2 linked regions of the Chelatococcus sp. YT9 genome follow. The protein of the gene in region 2 binds, or shares a complex with, the protein of the main gene of each other region. Links are inferred from orthologs where the notes say so. Each region holds a gene or a part of one and is shown on either strand. Other genes may lie near its edges. The genes, in order: ccmE and ccmB.

The links.
Region 1: the proteins of ccmB (region 2) and ccmE are in contact, whole or in part, in a solved structure (PDB 8CE8), measured with the Escherichia coli proteins. The link is inferred for Chelatococcus sp. YT9 from one-to-one orthologs.

The regions. Positions count from the first base shown.
Region 1 is NZ_JAHBRW010000001.1:3,179,158-3,187,323, reverse strand. What follows is about bases 2,983-5,681. They hold ccmE (cytochrome c maturation protein CcmE), read right to left. Parts: upstream 4,715-5,681; coding sequence 4,250-4,714; downstream 2,983-4,249. Other genes in these bases: ccmI (c-type cytochrome biogenesis protein CcmI), read right to left, coding at 4,807-5,681; KIO76_RS14580 (heme lyase CcmF/NrfE family subunit), read right to left, coding at 2,983-4,253. Outside these bases: KIO76_RS14590 (Do family serine endopeptidase), read right to left, coding at 1-1,538; KIO76_RS14585 (cytochrome c-type biogenesis protein), read right to left, coding at 1,743-2,273; more of KIO76_RS14580, read right to left, coding at 2,277-2,982; more of ccmI, read right to left, coding at 5,682-5,913; KIO76_RS14565 (FkbM family methyltransferase), read right to left, coding at 6,051-6,833; KIO76_RS14560 (sensor histidine kinase), read right to left, coding at 6,925-8,166. UniProt on the Escherichia coli protein: Heme chaperone required for the biogenesis of c-type cytochromes. Transiently binds heme delivered by CcmC and transfers the heme to apo-cytochromes in a process facilitated by CcmF and CcmH.
Region 2 is NZ_JAHBRW010000001.1:1,377,680-1,386,093, forward strand. What follows is about bases 2,733-5,679. They hold ccmB (heme exporter protein CcmB), read right to left. Parts: upstream 4,567-5,679; coding sequence 3,898-4,566; downstream 2,733-3,897. Other genes in these bases: KIO76_RS06235 (heme exporter protein CcmD), read right to left, coding at 2,733-3,038; KIO76_RS06240 (heme ABC transporter permease), read right to left, coding at 3,049-3,837; ccmA (heme ABC exporter ATP-binding protein CcmA), read right to left, coding at 4,563-5,258; acnA (aconitate hydratase AcnA), read left to right, coding at 5,503-5,679. Outside these bases: KIO76_RS06220 (septation protein A), read left to right, coding at 72-653; KIO76_RS06225 (adenylate/guanylate cyclase domain-containing protein), read right to left, coding at 689-2,041; KIO76_RS06230 (DsbE family thiol:disulfide interchange protein), read right to left, coding at 2,123-2,668; more of KIO76_RS06235, read right to left, coding at 2,706-2,732; more of acnA, read left to right, coding at 5,680-8,190. UniProt on the Escherichia coli protein: Required for the export of heme to the periplasm for the biogenesis of c-type cytochromes.

The sequences.
Region 1 (8,166 bases), 1.8 Mb from region 2 along the record:
TTGCGGCCTTCCTTCTTGACGTCGGCGATCACCTTGGTGATGTCGGCCGGACGCTCGACCTTGCGGCCGGAGGCCTCGACGATGACGTCGCCGGTCTTCAGGCCACGCTCCTCGGCAGGCGAGCCGGGCTGAACGCCCATCACCACCACGCCCTCCTGGCCGGCGCCGCCGACGCTGGCCGCAGGTGCCAGCTGCAGCCCGAGCTTGCCCTGGCCGGCGCCCTGCTCCTCGCTCAGCGCCGCCGTCTTCTCACCCGGCATCGTCGCCAGCGTCAGCGCGATCTTCTGCGTCTTGCCGTCGCGCCACACCGTCAGGTCGAGCTTGGAGCCCGGCGCATGGCCGGCGATCTCCCGCGACAGGGCACGCGCGTCGCTGACCGCCTTGCCATCGAGCGCCACGATCGCATCGCCCGCCTTCAGGCCGGCCTTGGCCGCCGGACCATTGTCCTCGACGCGCGCCACGATCGCCCCTTCCGCCTTGTCGAGCCCAAGGCCCGCCGCGATATCCGCCGTCACCGGCTGGATCTGCACGCCGATATAGCCGCGGCTCACCGCGCCCTTGTCCTTCAGCTGCTGCACCACCGACTGCACCGTCTCCGACGGAATGGCGAAGGCGATGCCCACATTGCCACCCGATGGCGAGGCGATCGCCGTGTTCACGCCCACCACCTGGCCGGACAGGTTGAAGGTCGGGCCGCCGGAATTGCCCTTGTTGATCGGCGCATCGACCTGGATGAAGTCGTCATAGGGGCCGGCTCCGATGTCACGGCCTCGCGCCGAGACGATGCCCGCCGTCACCGTGCCGCCAAGCCCGAAGGGATTGCCGACCGCCACCACCCAGTCGCCGACCCGCGGGGCCACGCCCGCCAGCGGCACATAGGGGAACGGGCCGGCCTCATCGACCTTCAGAAGCGCCAGATCCGTCTTCGGGTCGGTGCCGATGACCTTGGCCGTGAGACTGCGCCCGTCATCCATCTTCACCTGGATCTCCGAGCCCTTCTCGACCACATGGTTGTTGGTGACGACATAGCCGTCCTGGCTGATGAAGAAGCCCGACCCCTGCGCCTCGCCGAAGCGGCGCGGCTGCTGGCGCTGGCCGCCGCGCGGCCCGCCCTCGCCACCGAAGCGGCGGAAGAACTGCTCGAAGGGGTTGCCAGGGCCACCCGGACCCATGCCGGGCATGCCGAACTCGCCGTCATCCGGCTGGCCGCCGAAGCGCTGCATGCCGCCCTCATCGCGGACGTTGTCGATCGCCACCTTCACCTGAACCGACACCACAGCCGGCTTCACCCGGTCGACGAGATCGGCGAAGGAGGCCTGACCGGGCACCGTCACCGCTGGCGCCGGCGCGATCTGCTGCGCATAGGCCGGACCATAAGGCGGGGCAACCAGACCCTGCAGCACGCCCGCCGTGCCCAGGGCCGCCAGTGCCACCGCCCCCAGCAACAAAGACTTGCGCCGGTTCGACCGGGGCGCCGACACGCCAGCCTGGCGATCCGTCCGAGACGCGGCAGGGCTCTGCAAATTCTTGTCCATCATCATCGTCTTTCCAGTCACGCTCACACAAAAGCCCCATCCCCCAAGGCTCCCGTGCGCAGGACGCGGTCATCGCGCCCCCTCTTCGCAACAGACAATGACAAACCGCCCCTTACAGCACCCTCTCAAAACCATGAATTCTTCGTAAGATTCAAAGGGGACGTGAGACAGGCAAACAGCGCAGGCCGCGCCGATGCTCAAGGGCCTTCAATCGCCGCCCAGCGCAGCTTCCAGCCGCGCTTTCTCTTCGTCACTGAGAGGAACAGCACGGGTCTGCCGGCGGCGACGTCTCACGCCAAGCGCGATGGCAATGGCTCCGCAGCCGAGAATGAGAAACGGCGCTCCCCAGAGCAGCACCGTCGTCATTGTCATCGGAGGCTTGAGCAGCACGAACTCACCGTAGCGCGCGACCAAAAAGGCCCGGACCTGATCGTCGCTATCGCCGGCCTTCAAACGCTCGCGGACGAGAATACGCAGATCTCGCGCGAGCGGCGCGTTCGAATCGTCAATTGATTGATTCTGGCAAACAAGACAGCGCAGGCCGGACGAGATCGTGCGAGCCCGAGCCTCCAGCGCCTTGTCGGGGAGGATCTCGTCGAACTCCACGGCTCGCGTCGGCGAGACACTGCTGGCAAAGAACAGGACGGCAATGAAAAGGACAGCCGCGACCGCCCTGCCCCGGGACTGGTCACACGAGCGGCGAAAGGAGAGAGAACCTGCTATCGAGAGCCCAGACATCGCTCACTCCGCAGGCACGGCAGAGACATCCATGCGGCGGCGCGGGATTCCGACGCGGATGCGCCGATCGGTCAGGGACAACGCCCCGCCCACGGCCATGATGATAGACCCCAGCCAGATCAGGGTGACATAAGGCTTCCAATAGGCCCTCAGGCCGATGGCGCCTTCGGCTTCGTTATCGCCAAGACTGACATAGAGTTGGCCGAAGCCGATCGTCATGATCCCCGCTTCGGTCGTCGGCGTGCCACGCGTCGTATACAACCTCTTGGATGCCTCCATGGTGCCGAGGGGCCGGCCATGACGCGAAACCGCGAACCGAGCCACATCCTCGCGGTAGTTGTTGGCAGCACGCGGAAACACACCTTCCAGGCGCAGAGTATAGGGGCCGGTCTGGATGCTCCCGCCCGGCCTGACGAGCGTGATGTCCTCGGTGCTCCAGGCTGAAGCGGCGATGCCGATTACCACGACGCCGACGCCCGCATGAGCCAGGGTCGTGCCCCATGCGGACCGGGGCAGGCCAATGGCACGCCGCCAGACGATGCCGAGCTTCGCGCCCCTTGGCCAACACCGCATGATCGTATCGGACACGGCACCGAAAATGATGAAAAAACCCAGCCCGATGCTGACGATGGCGAGGACTGGTCCACCCTCGGTGATCGCGATCACCACCAGAGCGACGCCAATGGCGAGGGCGAAGGCCCCCATCAGGCGTTGGGCTGCGCCGAGCAGGTCCCCTCGTTTCCACGCCAGCGTCTGGCCGATGGGGATAAGAAAGAGCAGCGGCAGCATGATCGGGAGGAAGGTCGCCTCGAAATAGGGCTCACCGACAGAGATCTTCTCCCCAGTCAGCGACTCGAGCGCGAGTGGATAAAGTGTGCCGATGAGAACGGTCGCGCAGGCTGTCGCCAGGAAGAGGTTATTGAGAACGAGCGCCCCCTCCCGCGATACGGGCGCGAAGATCCCTCCCTGACGCAGGAGCGGTGCGCGCCAGGCAAACAGAGCGAACGCTCCGCCAATGAAAAAGACGAGGATACCGAGTATGAAGGCGCCGCGTGCCGGGTCGGTCGCGAAGGTGTGCACGGAGGTCAGCACGCCGGAGCGGACGAGGAAGGTGCCGAGCAGAGAAAGCGAAAAGCTGACGATCGCGAGCAGGATCGTCCAAACTTTCAACGCATCCCGCTTCTCCATGACCACGGTGGAGTGCAACAACGCCGTTGCTGCGAGCCAAGGCATGAACGAGGCGTTTTCGACCGGGTCCCAAAACCACCAGCCCCCCCAGCCGAGCTCGTAATAGGCCCAGTAAGAGCCCATCGCGATACCGAGCGTGAGGAAGACCCATGCCGTCAGGGTCCAAGGTCGGACAGCCCGGGCCCACAACGCGTCGATACGTCCTTCCACAAGGGCCGCGGCCGCGAAGGAGAAGGATATCGAGATGCCGACATAGCCGATGTAGAGGAGCGGCGGATGGATGGCGAGACCGATGTCCTGAAGAATGGGGTTGAGGTCCTGCCCCTCGAAGGGCGCCGGGTTGATCCGCGCAAAGGGATTGGACGACGCGAGGAGGAAAAGCAGGAATGCGCTGGCGATCAAGGCCTGGAAGCTGAGGGTCAGTGCCCTGAGACGCAGTGGCAGCGAGTGGCGCGCCATGGCGACAAGCGCGGCGAAGAGCGCGAGGATGAAGACCCACAACAGCATGGAGCCTTCATGGTTTCCCCACACACCGGTGATCTTGTAAAGCGTCGGCTTCAAGGTGTGTGAGTTCTCGACCACGTTGAGAACCGAGAAATCCGACGTCACGTAGGCATGCGCGAGCGCCAGAAAGGCGAAGCCCACCGCCCCGAACGTACCAAGGGCCGCCGGAGCGGCAACGTTCATCAGGGGCTCATCATTGGCAAGCGCCCCCCACAGCGGCAGAACAAATTGCACCAGGGACAACGCGAGCGCGAGGGTCAGCGCGAAATGGCCGAGTTCCACTATCATTGAGTTGCCCCGGCCTGGCCTGCCTCGCCCGTATGCTGCCAGAGCCCCTGCTGCTTAAGGGCATCAGCAACCTCACGGGGCATATAGCGCTCGTCATGCTTGGCGAGGACACTGTCGGCCGTGAACCGCCTGTCCGCTCCCAGGACACCCTCCGCCACCACGCCCTGCCCCTCACGGAAGAGATCCGGCAGCAAGCCTGTGTAGTTGACGGTGATGCCATGGTTGGCGTCCTTCACAACGAAAACGACCCGCTGACCGGGCTCTCGGACAATCGAGCCCTCAGCCACGAGCCCGCCGAGCCGCAGCCGCGTACCGGGCTGGATATTCATGCTCACGATGTCGCTCGGTGCCCGAAAGAATACGATCGTATCCCGCATCGCGACCAGCACGAGCGCCAGCGCGATGGCGACGACCGCACCGCCTGCAGCAATCAAGGTAAGGCGACGTTGCTTACGGGTCATTGGCGCTCACGGAAATAACGCTGTGATCTTGAGGCGCGGAGAGCGACCATGCAACCTGTGCCAATACACACTTCCGGGATCCACGCTTGGCGTCATGGCGATTGATCCGCTGCGGGCGATTGCAGAACATCCCCTAGCGGAGCGAGTTTGGCGAGAGCGGCCTCATCCGACTTGAACCGCTCGCGGGCCTTCAAGAGCGCGGCGAGCGCTTCAGCCCTTGCGCCAAGCACGATATGAGACCGGACAAGCCTGACCCAGTCCTCGATATTGCCGCCGTCGGCCTCAAGCCGCGCCGCAAGGCCAGCAACCATCCCTTTGATCGCTTCATCGCGCTCGGCGTCCGGTAAGCGCGCGATTGCCTCCGCGGGCGCGTTGCGTTCCAACTTCGCTATATGTGTCTCGACAGTCGGCACCCATGGGGCGTCAGGACCGGCGTCGCCACGCAAGCCCTTGAAAAGGCTTAGAGCCTCCTCCACACGCCCGTCCTGCTCAGCCGCCAGCGCGATGTAGTAACGCGCTTTGGGGAGCTTGGCATCCAGCTTCAGCGCGGCCCTGAAATTCTCCAGGGCTTCCGCGGTGACGAGCCCGCCGCTGCTCAACACTTGTGCCTCTGCCAAGTCTGCGCGACGGGCGGCATTGTCTCCTTCCAGACGAAGCGAGGCCGTATAGGCGCGCACCGCATCGTCCGGACGGCCCATACGCATGTAAATCGGGGCGAGGATTGTCCAGCCCCGCCCGTCCTCCGGAGCGTTGGCCAGATGCGCCTCTACCCGTCGGACCGCCTGCTGGAGGTCGATCTCCGCCGTATCGAGGAACCGCTCGGAAAACGGCGCAGCAGGCAAATGCGGGGAGCCTCGCAAGCCGTAGAAGGCAAGCGAGACGAGAGGAATCATCGACAGGGCGACAGCCGATGCCGCGCGACGGCGACGCAGGGCGGGTTCACCTTGAGCCGGCGATTTGGCCGGTTCGTCAGAGACCGTTCTCAGAAAACGGCGCCCGACTTCGGCAATCGCCACATCCCTCTCCGCCGGGGACAGAAAGCCCCGCGCTACATCGCGTTCGATTTCGCGGATCTGATCCTTGACGAACGATTTCTCTCCCGTCGACGGACCATCGACGGAAAGCGGCCGCGACAGCGGCCAGAGCACAGCGAGAATAGCCGCACCCATCATCAAGGCGAAGACGAGCCAAAGCACCATGCCCTCTTCTGTACAGCAGGACGCCGGCCGACTTCAGGGCATGATCGGGCGACATTCTGTCGCGGGATTTTTTAATTGCGAAATCAGCCAGTTAATAGATTGCAGAGATGCCTTCGCTGCGATCTTGCGACGGGACCTCAGCTGAAACGGAAGCCTTGCTCGCTAAAGAAGCTCGTAAAGATCGTTCGCGAGATCATCTTATATTCGACGGATCTCATAAATCTGAAAATTGGTGATGCATCCGGGGCGGCGAAGTCAAAATCAAAATCCTCAACAGCAATAATTGTAGGCCGGAATTTTTCCCATTCATTAGACTGAATAACTTCCAGGTCGAGACTTTCGACATCGACATTCATGAAATCGGGAGCTTTTTGGGAGAAGTTCTCTTCCATCACATCAGCAAGCGTAACAACTTGTGTGGGAATGCGACGTTGCACTTGAATGTTCTGGCTCTCGGCGATCTTGTCGGAGAACTCCGGCGAAAGGGTATTGCTGGATCCCCATTCATGGAACACAAAGAAGTCAAGACAACCGCGCTCCTTCCCAACGGCCACGTTCAAGTTAACGTCGTTCGGTCGCCGTTGACGGAATTGCTCAATCATGAAGGGATTAGGATCGATATTCACGCCATTCCAGCCCCTGGCATGGAGCAGACGGGTATTTGAGTATAGATCTGGGTGGAAGCAGCCTATATCGAGATAGCGGCCCGAGGGCTTGTCTCGGAACAAATAGTCGATGACAGCATCTTCGCCCCAGTGGGCGAAAGCCACTTTCCCGCAATCCGGTATCATACGCGCGGCTTGGGTCTGCATGTCTCCAACGCGCTGCCGCGCTTCGTCGCGCTGCTGAAAAAGTCTCCGGACAGGTGGCACCTGCAAGGCGGCCACTTTGATATACTTTTTTAGCATGAAACTATTCATGAAAAGCCCCCATTTTTTTTAGATTAGGAGGCCAGGGAGGCTGCAGCGTCGTACTTAGCTCAATTACTATAGCATTCTCTGCACGACTCGGTCATGGGGCAGGAAGGACCAATACTGCACGCAATCCGCCGAGTGGAGCATCGTCCAATTTAAGAGAGCCATCATAGAGGCCGGCGAGTTCCGCGACGATCGCAAGGCCAAGGCCCGATCCCGGCTTTGACTCGTCCAACCGGCGGCCGCGTCGCAGCACCTCCGATCTCACCTCAGGCATCAGTCCGGGGCCATCATCATCGATCGTCACGACGAGCATCGAGCGCTCGCCGCTGGTCTCCAACTCGGCACGGACCTCGACGCGCGCCTCTGCCCATTTGCAGGCGTTGTCCATGAGATTGCCGACCATCGCCTCGAAGTCCTGCCTCTCGCCGCGGAAGCGAATGCTGGCGGGAACGCTGACTGCGACGGCAATGTCGCGCTGCCGGTAGATGCGCTCCAACGCACGTTGCAGACCCTCGATGACGGGTACGACTTCGGTGATGGATCCAAGAGCGCCGGCGAGTGCCGCAGCACGGGCGCGATCGAGATAATAATTTACCTGATCGCGCATGATGGCGGCCTGCACGCGCACCGTATCTGCGAGGGGACCGCCATTGGCATCGGCCTCGTTCAAGATGACGCTGAGTGGCGTTTTCAGTGCATGCGCCAGATTGCCAACGTGGGTGCGAGCCCGTTCCAGGATCTCGCGATTGGCTTCAATCAGCACATTCAGCTCATCGGCGAGAGGAGCAATGTCCTTCGGAAAGCTTCCTTCTATGCGGGCAGCGTCACCACGCCACACATCCCCGACCGCGCTGCGCAAACGCACCAACGGCCGCAGGCCGAAGCGTACCTGAAGTAATGTGATGATCGCGAGAGCCAAACCAAGCGAAACGAAAGTGACCGCCAAGGTGATGCCGAAACGCCGCGTCTCGGCGTCGATTTCATCTGCGGGTGCGGCAACCGTCACGCGATAACTGCCTTCCTCACCGAGATCGATGACCCGTTCGATGGTGCGCAGCTGCCGTTCGTCCGGACCGGCGATATAAGCCTTGCGGATAGCACCAGGAGTTTCACCCGGTGCTGCTGGCAATTCTGCGAGCTGCCCACCAAACAGAGAGCGGGACGTACGGATTTCCGCGTCGCCTGCCGCGCGCGCAACCTGCCAATACCAGCCCGACAGTGGCAAATCGAAGCGCGGCTCGGCGGTAACGGCGATCTCCTTGCGATCAAACGGCCCCGCAATGGCGAGATCTGAAACGAGATCGGTGAGGTAGACGTTAAGCCGCTCGTCGAAACC
Region 2 (8,414 bases):
CCCGCGGTCGTGATAGGCGGCGCCAGCCACCGGAGTTGACGGCTTATGGCGGAACAGGCAGACATCATCTCATGACCAATACCAAGCGACAGCCGCTCAACCCGATGCTCAAGCTGGCCCTTGAGCTTGGGCCCCTCGTCCTGTTCTTTTTTGCGAACCAGCGCGAGGGCCTCTTCACGGCAACGGCCGTCTTCATGGTCGCGACAGCCATCGCGCTCGCTGTCCACTATGCGCTTGTCCGGCACCTGCCGATCATGCCGATCGTCTCGGGCATCGTGGTGCTGGTGTTCGGTGGCCTCACGCTCGTCCTCCACGACGAGCTCTTCATCAAGCTGAAGCCTACCATCGTGAACTGCCTGTTTGGCGGCATTCTCATTGGCGGATTGGCCTTCAACAAGCCGCTCCTCCCGATCGTCTTCGATAGCGTGTTTCATCTCGACGAGGAGGGATGGCGAAAGCTGACCTGGCGCTGGGGGCTGTTCTTCTTCTTCCTTGCGGTTTTGAACGAGGTGGTCTGGCGAACCCAGTCCACCGACTTCTGGGTGAACTTCAAGGTTTTCGCGACGATGCCGATCACCATCGTCTTCGCGCTGGCGCAGACTCCACTCATCATGCGCCATTCTCTGCCCGAGAAGGACCAGCCCGAGGCATAGGAGAGCTCGGCAGCCGCAGAGCACCCGGGTTCGGGTCAGGAGGCTTGGCTGGCGGGCTCGGCTCTGGCTGTCTCCCAGCCCCTCAGATCGGCGGGCGTGAACAGCTCGATGGGTTCGGCCCGGCCGCGCAGGGATTGCTCGCCGATATGGCGCCATCCGGATCGGTCGGCACGGGCAGCGGCGAGCGCTTCCTCTGACACGAGGAATGCGACCTGGTGGAGCTTCGTCGCCTGCTCGAGGCGGCAGGCAACGTTCACCGCATCGCCCAGCACCGTGAAGTCCAGGCGCATGTCGTTGCCGATGGCGCCGATGAACGCCTCTCCGCTATGCACGCCGATGCCGATGCGGATGGGATCGAACCCATTCCGGCCGCGTTCCAGGTTCCATTTGTCCATGCGGTCCAGAATGGCCCGCCCGCAGGCGAGCGCCCGCGCCGCGTCGTCCTCGCCGGGTTCCGGCATGCCGAAGACAAGGAAGGCGCCATCGCCGATGAACTTGTCGATGACGCCGCCATGCGCGGCCGCCGCAGCCATGACATGCTCACGAAACGTGCCGATCAGCTCCACCACCGCTGAGGGTGACAGGCTTTCCTCCATGGCGGTCGAGCCGCGGATGTCGACAAACATCAACGTCACAACGCTTCGGCGGCCGGCCTTAAGTTCGCTGATGCGCCCTTCGGCGAGCACCGGCGCGAGCTCCGCCGGCAAATAGCGGCCGAGATTGAGGCGGATCGTTGTTTCTTCCACCGCGCGCACCAGAAGCTTGCGGCCGCGCGCGGACGCAAGGATGAGAATGCCGCCAGTGAGAAGCAGAATGACAACGCGCGCGAAATTTGGCTGCCAGCCGAATTGGTCCTGGACCATGAGCTCAGGGGGGCGCGGGAACGTTACTTGCGCAGGCGCGGCGAAAATTCCCACAGCGATCAGCGATAGGACGAGCAGGACCGTCGTGTAGATCTGGACGCTCGGCCGCAGGCGCAATGCATTGCTCGCGAACACCAGCGGTAGGGCCGCAATGATCGGAAACGACAGGATATATTGGCCAGTCAGCCCGGTGACCCAGACGTTGAGCCAGATGTTGAAGGCAACGATGAACATGTCGATCGTTGCCGTGACAAAGCTCATCCACCAGCGCCAGAGACGGATGCGCACCAGCACGTAGCTCAAAAGGCCCGACAGGAACAACGTCAGCACAGTGAGCTGGGCATAGAAAACCTGGCGCTCGCCGATTGGCGAGAAATCGCTCTTGCGGTCGACAAACGCGATCGCGGCGAGAAGGACAATTCCCGTGATCATACGCACAAGGCTGGCCGTCCGCTCTGCGCTGAGTTCCGCGCTGAGCAGCAGGACGTCACTTTCCTTGGGAAGCTTGGGGGAACGCGCGATCATGGATGGCTGTGGTCCGGGGAGGGAACCTGCTGGTGCTGATGACCGCTCGTGAGGACCGGTCAGACGGATGGGAACGAATCGTCAGGGCGAAGCGGCCTTGTCGATCGCTGCCTTGATACTTGTTTGCAGCGCCTCGGGGGTTAACGGCCCGATATGTTTATGTTGAATCCGGCCGTCGCGGCTAACGATAAAGGTTTCAGGCACGCCATACACGCCCCAGTCGATGGAGGCGCGGCCAGCTGCATCCACGCCGACTGCCGTGAACGGATTGCCAAGCGCGCCGAGAAAACGCCGGGCATTCTCAGAATTGTCCTTGTAGTTGATGCCGACGACTTTGACGCGCGGATCCTGCGCCAGGCTCATCAGGAGCGGATGTTCCTCGCGACATGGTGCGCACCAGGAAGCCCAGATATTCACCACCGTCACCTGATTCGGGCCCGCCGCCAACAAGCTCTCATTGGTCAGCCCCGGGACAGGCTGGCCATCACGCACGAGCCCCTCGAGCGGCGGCAAGGAAAACGCCGGAACCGGACGGCCTATGAGCGCTGACGGGATGCGCGCCGGATCGCCGGCAAACAATCGCACCATGAACAGCACAGCCAGCGCCAGGAAAATGACAAGTGGCACCGCAAGCAGGATCCGACGCCGCCGCAGGGACCCGTCTTCAGGAGCGATCGCTCCGTCCGTTGTTGTGGGATCGCGCAGCACCACCCTCTTTGTCCTCGCCTGTATCCTGGTCCGCGGCACCCCGTGCCGATGATATGGTCCCGGCGGCGCCACCATTATCGCCGGCATGTCGCATGGCACTTGCACCCGGAGCGTGGCCGGACGATGGCATTCTGTTACGAGCCACCCCGCGCGCAGCCAAGGCGCCGAGTGCCCTGTTCCGCATCCGGCTGTCCAGGACGGCACGCGCCACGAGGCCCAACACGATCAGTGCAGCCGCCCCATAGGCAGCCAGCACGAAGCCGATATGTGGTGCACCGAGCGCAATCATTACCCGAGCCTCACGCCGGTCCGGCACCGGCGGACCCGGCGCCCAGCGGAAGGCGGCGCTCGGCCGAGGGATCAGCGGCCTTCAAGGTCAGGCTGCGAACCCGCCGCGCCAGAATCTCGCTGCGCATGCCGGACATGTGCAGCGTCAGGGCCAGCAGCGTGAGCCCGATCGCCATCACGAACAACGGCCACAGCATGCTGGCATCGATCGTGGCGCCATCCATGCGGATGACGGAAGCCGGCTGGTGCAGGGTGTTCCACCAATCCACCGAGAACTTGACGATGGGAATATTGACGAAGCCAACCAAGGTGAGAATGGCAACGGCACGCGCCGCCTGTCCGGGATCTTCGATGGCACGCCAGAGCGCGAGAATGCCGAGATAGATGAGGAAAAGGACGAGCACTGAGGTGAGGCGCGCATCCCATACCCACCAGGTACCCCACATGGGCTTGCCCCAGAGAGAGCCTGTGATGAGGCACAGCAACGTGAAGGCGGCCCCGATAGGCGCCGCCGCCTTCTGCGAGACATCCGCCAGCGGATGGCGCCACACCAGCGTTCCGAGCGCCGATGCGCTCATGATCGTGTAGAGCGCAAGCGCAAGCCAGGCAGCTGGTACGTGGATATACATGATGCGGACCGTCTCGCCCTGCTGATAGTCGGCCGGCGATGAAAACAGCGCGAGATAGAGCCCAGCGACGGTTACAAGCGCGCTCAAACCCGCCATCCAAGGCAGGATGCGGGCCGACAAGGCCATGAAGCGCGTGGGATTGGCGAGCCCCCATAGAAGGCTGGTCGGCATGGTGCTCCTCCGCATCATCGTGATGTAGCGGCCGACGGTGCCGCCCGCAACGGTCTCCTGCTATCCGCCGCCGCGTAACGCTGCCGCGGACGCGACGGCACCGGTCACGATCGCGACAAGGCTCAGCGCCGCGAGCACCAGGAAGGGTGTGAGGAACGGCACGGTCCCTCCAAGAGCCGCCTGCGCTGCAGAGACGCCAAAGATCAATGTAGGGATCATCAGGGGGAGGACGAGCACGGCCAGGATGAGGCCGCCGCGCGGCAGGCTCGCTGTCAGCGCCGCCCCGATACCGCCTATGAACGTGAGAGCCGGCGTACCGACCATCAGTGTCGCCATCACGGCCAGCATCGCATCTGGCTCCTGGGCAAGCAGCAGCCCGAATAACGGCGAGAGCAGCGCCAGCGGAAAGCCCGTCGTTAGCCAGTGTGCGAGACCCTTGACGACAACGGTGAGCTCAAGCGGCACCCGCGACATGCGCATGAGATCGAGGGAGCCATCCTCCTCATCGCCCTGAAATAGCCTGTCGAGGCCGATGAGGGTGGCGAGCACCGCCGCGATCCACAGAATGGCCGGGCCGATGCGACGCAGAAGATTGAGATCCGGCCCAAGCGCGAAGGGAATGAGCGTGACGAGCATCAGGAAGAACACCACCCCGAGTAGCCCGGAGCCGCCGACTCGCGCCGCAAGCTTCAAATCCCGGATGAGAAGAGCACCGAGAGCGGCCATCATGCGCCGAGCTCCCAAGCATCCCTGACGTCAGGATACGCGCCGGGGCCATCTCCGCCATCTTCCCTCATCCCAAGTGTGAGCTCCCTCCCGCCGTCGAGCCCAAGCGGAAGATGTGTAGCTGCAACGATGAGACCGCCGCGCGCCAGATGCCGCTGCATGAGATGGGCAAGATCGTTCTGTGCCGCGAGATCCAGCGCAGCGGTGGGCTCGTCGAGCAGCCATACGGGCCGATCGACCAGAATAAGTCGCGCCAATGCCACTCGCCGCCGCTGGCCCGCCGAGAGATATCCGACGGGAATATCGGAGACATGGACAAGGCCGAGATCATCAAGGGCCGCAGCTGCCTGCTGCGGCGTCGCCGGCGTCCCCAGCATGGCTGCGGCGAAGACCAGGTTCTCAGTCGCGGTCAGTGCCGTTTTCAGGCCGTCGCGATGACCGACCATGACCGCCTGTTCAGCGAGCGGCGCATCCTCCTCGGCGCGCTGCTCCGCGAAGTTGCGATTCCCGGCCAGGCGGATCGTGCCGGCGGCCGGCCTGAGCCGCCCGGCAAGCGTCGCGAGCAGCGTCGACTTCCCCGCGCCGTTAGGCCCCTTGACCACAAGCACCTCGCCACCGGGGATCGTGAGCGTCAGGTCCTCGACCAGCAGCCGTCCGGAACGGCGGCAGGAAAGACGATCGATCTCAAGGCGCAAGATGGCAAACCTCTGTGGCGGAGAGCGAGGGCGGAATGACAAGAAAGACTTCACGGACAGTTTAGAACGACTATGATTCGTCTAGCAGTCCGACACGAAACTCTCTATATAGAGCGCAGGCTGCGCCGCGCGCGTGACGCGCGGGGACCTGGGCACCCCCGGGGCGGCGCGCGCTGTTGCGCAACAGGCCGGCATTTCTGTCTCACCAGGACATCTGTGCCGTCCGTCCCCGAAGGATCACGCGATGACCAAATCCGTCGACAGCTTCTCCTCTCGCCGCACCATTGTCGCGGCTGGCAAGACTTACACCTACTACTCCCTGCCGGAAGCCGAAAAGAACGGCCTGGAGGGGATTTCCCGCCTGCCCTTCTCGATGAAGGTCCTCCTGGAGAACCTCTTGCGCTTCGAGGACGGCCGCTCCGTCACGAAGAAGGACATCATCGCCATCAAGGACTGGCTGGTGAACCGCGGCACGGCCGAGCGGGAGATCGCCTATCGCCCGTCGCGCGTGCTGATGCAGGACTTCACTGGCGTTCCAGCGGTCGTGGACCTCGCCGCCATGCGTGACGCCATGGTCAATCTCGGTGGGGATCCCAAGCGCATCAACCCGCTGGTGCCGGTCGACCTCGTGATCGACCACTCCGTGATCGTCAACTTCTTCGGCAACAATGCCGCCTTCGGCAAGAACGTCGAGGAAGAGTACAAGCAGAACCAGGAGCGCTACCGCTTCCTGAAATGGGGCCAGTCGGCCTTCGATAACTTCCGCGTCGTGCCCCCCGGCACCGGCATCTGCCACCAGGTCAACCTCGAGTACCTCGCGCAGACCGTTTGGACCAAGACCGAGGACGGCGAGACGGTCGCCTATCCCGACACCTGCGTTGGCACCGACAGCCACACCACCATGGTGAACGGCCTCGGCGTGCTCGGCTGGGGCGTGGGTGGCATCGAGGCCGAGGCGGCCATGCTCGGCCAGCCCGTTTCCATGCTCATACCCGAGGTCATAGGCTTCAAGCTCACCGGCAAGCTCAACGAGGGCATCACGGCGACCGACCTCGTGCTGACCGTCACCCAGATGTTGCGCAAGAAGGGTGTGGTAGGCAAGTTCGTCGAATTCTTCGGGGAAGGTCTCGACCATCTCTCGCTCGCCGATCGCGCCACAATTGGCAACATGGCGCCGGAATATGGTGCGACCTGCGGCTTCTTCCCCGTGGACAGCGAAACCATCGCCTATCTCGACGAAACCGGACGCACCGACGACCGCATCGCGCTGGTCGAGGCCTATTCCAAGGCGCAGGGGATGTGGCGCGAGGCAGGGACGCCGGATCCTGTTTTTTCCGATATCCTCGAGCTTGATATCGGCTCCGTGCTGCCCTCGCTCGCCGGCCCCAAGCGCCCGCAGGACCGTGTGCTGCTCTCCGGCACCAAGGAAGGCTTCCTCACCGCCCTTGAGGGCGAGTTCAAGAAGCCGGGCGAGGCGACCAAGCGCGTCGCCGTCGCCGACGCCGACTTCACGCTGGGCCATGGCGACGTCACCATCGCGGCCATTACGTCCTGCACAAATACATCCAACCCCAGCGTACTGATCGCGGCCGGGCTCCTTGCGCGCAACGCCGTGGCGCGCGGCCTCACGTCGAAGCCATGGGTGAAGACCTCGCTCGCGCCAGGATCGCAGGTCGTCGAGGGCTATCTCAACGCTTCGGGCCTGCAAACCGATCTCGACGCGCTCGGGTTCAATCTCGTCGGCTTCGGCTGCACCACCTGCATCGGCAACTCCGGTCCGCTGCCTGAAAACATCTCCGAGGCGATCAACAAGAACGACCTCGTCGCGGGCGCCGTCATCTCCGGCAACCGCAACTTCGAGGGCCGCGTGAACCCGGACGTGAAGGCGAACTACCTCGCTTCGCCGCCGCTGGTCGTCGCCTATGCCATCGCCGGCTCGCTGCAGATCGACCTGACGACCGAGCCGCTCGGCACAGGATCAGACGGGAAACCCGTCTATCTCAAGGACATCTGGCCCTCCAACCAGGAGATCGCCAAGTTCATCCGTGAGAACGTCACCAAGACGATGTTCCAGGAGAAATACGCGGACGTCTTCAAGGGCGACGAGAATTGGCAGAAGATCGCTGTACCAACCGGCGAGACCTATGCCTGGGATTCGGGGTCTACCTACGTGCAGAATCCGCCTTACTTCGAAGGCATGGAGATGAAACCCGAGCCGGTCACGGACATCGTGAAGGCACGGGTGATGGGTCTGTTCCTCGATTCGATCACGACGGACCACATCTCCCCGGCCGGCTCGATCAAGGAAGCGAGCCCTGCCGGCCACTATCTCCGCGATCACCAGGTGCGCCCGCAGGACTTCAACCAATACGGCACCCGCCGCGGCAACCATGAAGTCATGATGCGCGGCACCTTCGCCAATATCCGCATCAAGAATCAGATGCTCGGGGGCAAGGAGGGCGGCTTCACGAAGCACTGGCCCGACGGTGCCGAGATGCCCATCTACGACGCGGCCATGAAGTACAAGGCGGAGGGTGTTCCGCTGGTGGTGTTCGCCGGCAAGGAATACGGCACCGGCTCCTCCCGCGACTGGGCGGCCAAGGGAACCAAACTGCTCGGCATTCGCGCCGTCATTGCCCAGAGCTTCGAGCGCATCCACCGCTCAAACCTCGTTGGCATGGGCATCGTCCCGCTGGTGTTCCAGGGTGAGGATTCCTGGCAGACACTCGGCCTGCAGGGGGACGAGGTCGTCACGATTCGCGGCATCGAGGGTGATCTCAAGCCACGTCAGACTCTGGTTGCCGAGATCACAATGAGCGATGGCTCGGTGAAGAATGTGCCGTTGACCTGCCGCATCGATACGCTCGACGAGCTGGATTATTTCCGCAACGGCGGCATCCTGCAGTATGTCCTGCGAAATCTCGCAGCCTGATGATGAATGAGGCGGCCGCAAGGCCGCCTCACCTTCCACCCGCAGCATGCTATCGAAGGTCCGCTTGGCGAAAACGGCGGCAGCGTCGATGGCGTGCGATGTCGCACAATCTGCGAATATGCGACGAAGATCGGTCACCGAACCGTCACCCGCGCTTGGACAAGAGCCGGCGCTCATGTATAGGGAAACGCATCAAGGCCCCGCGCACGCACCGCGTGCCTGGG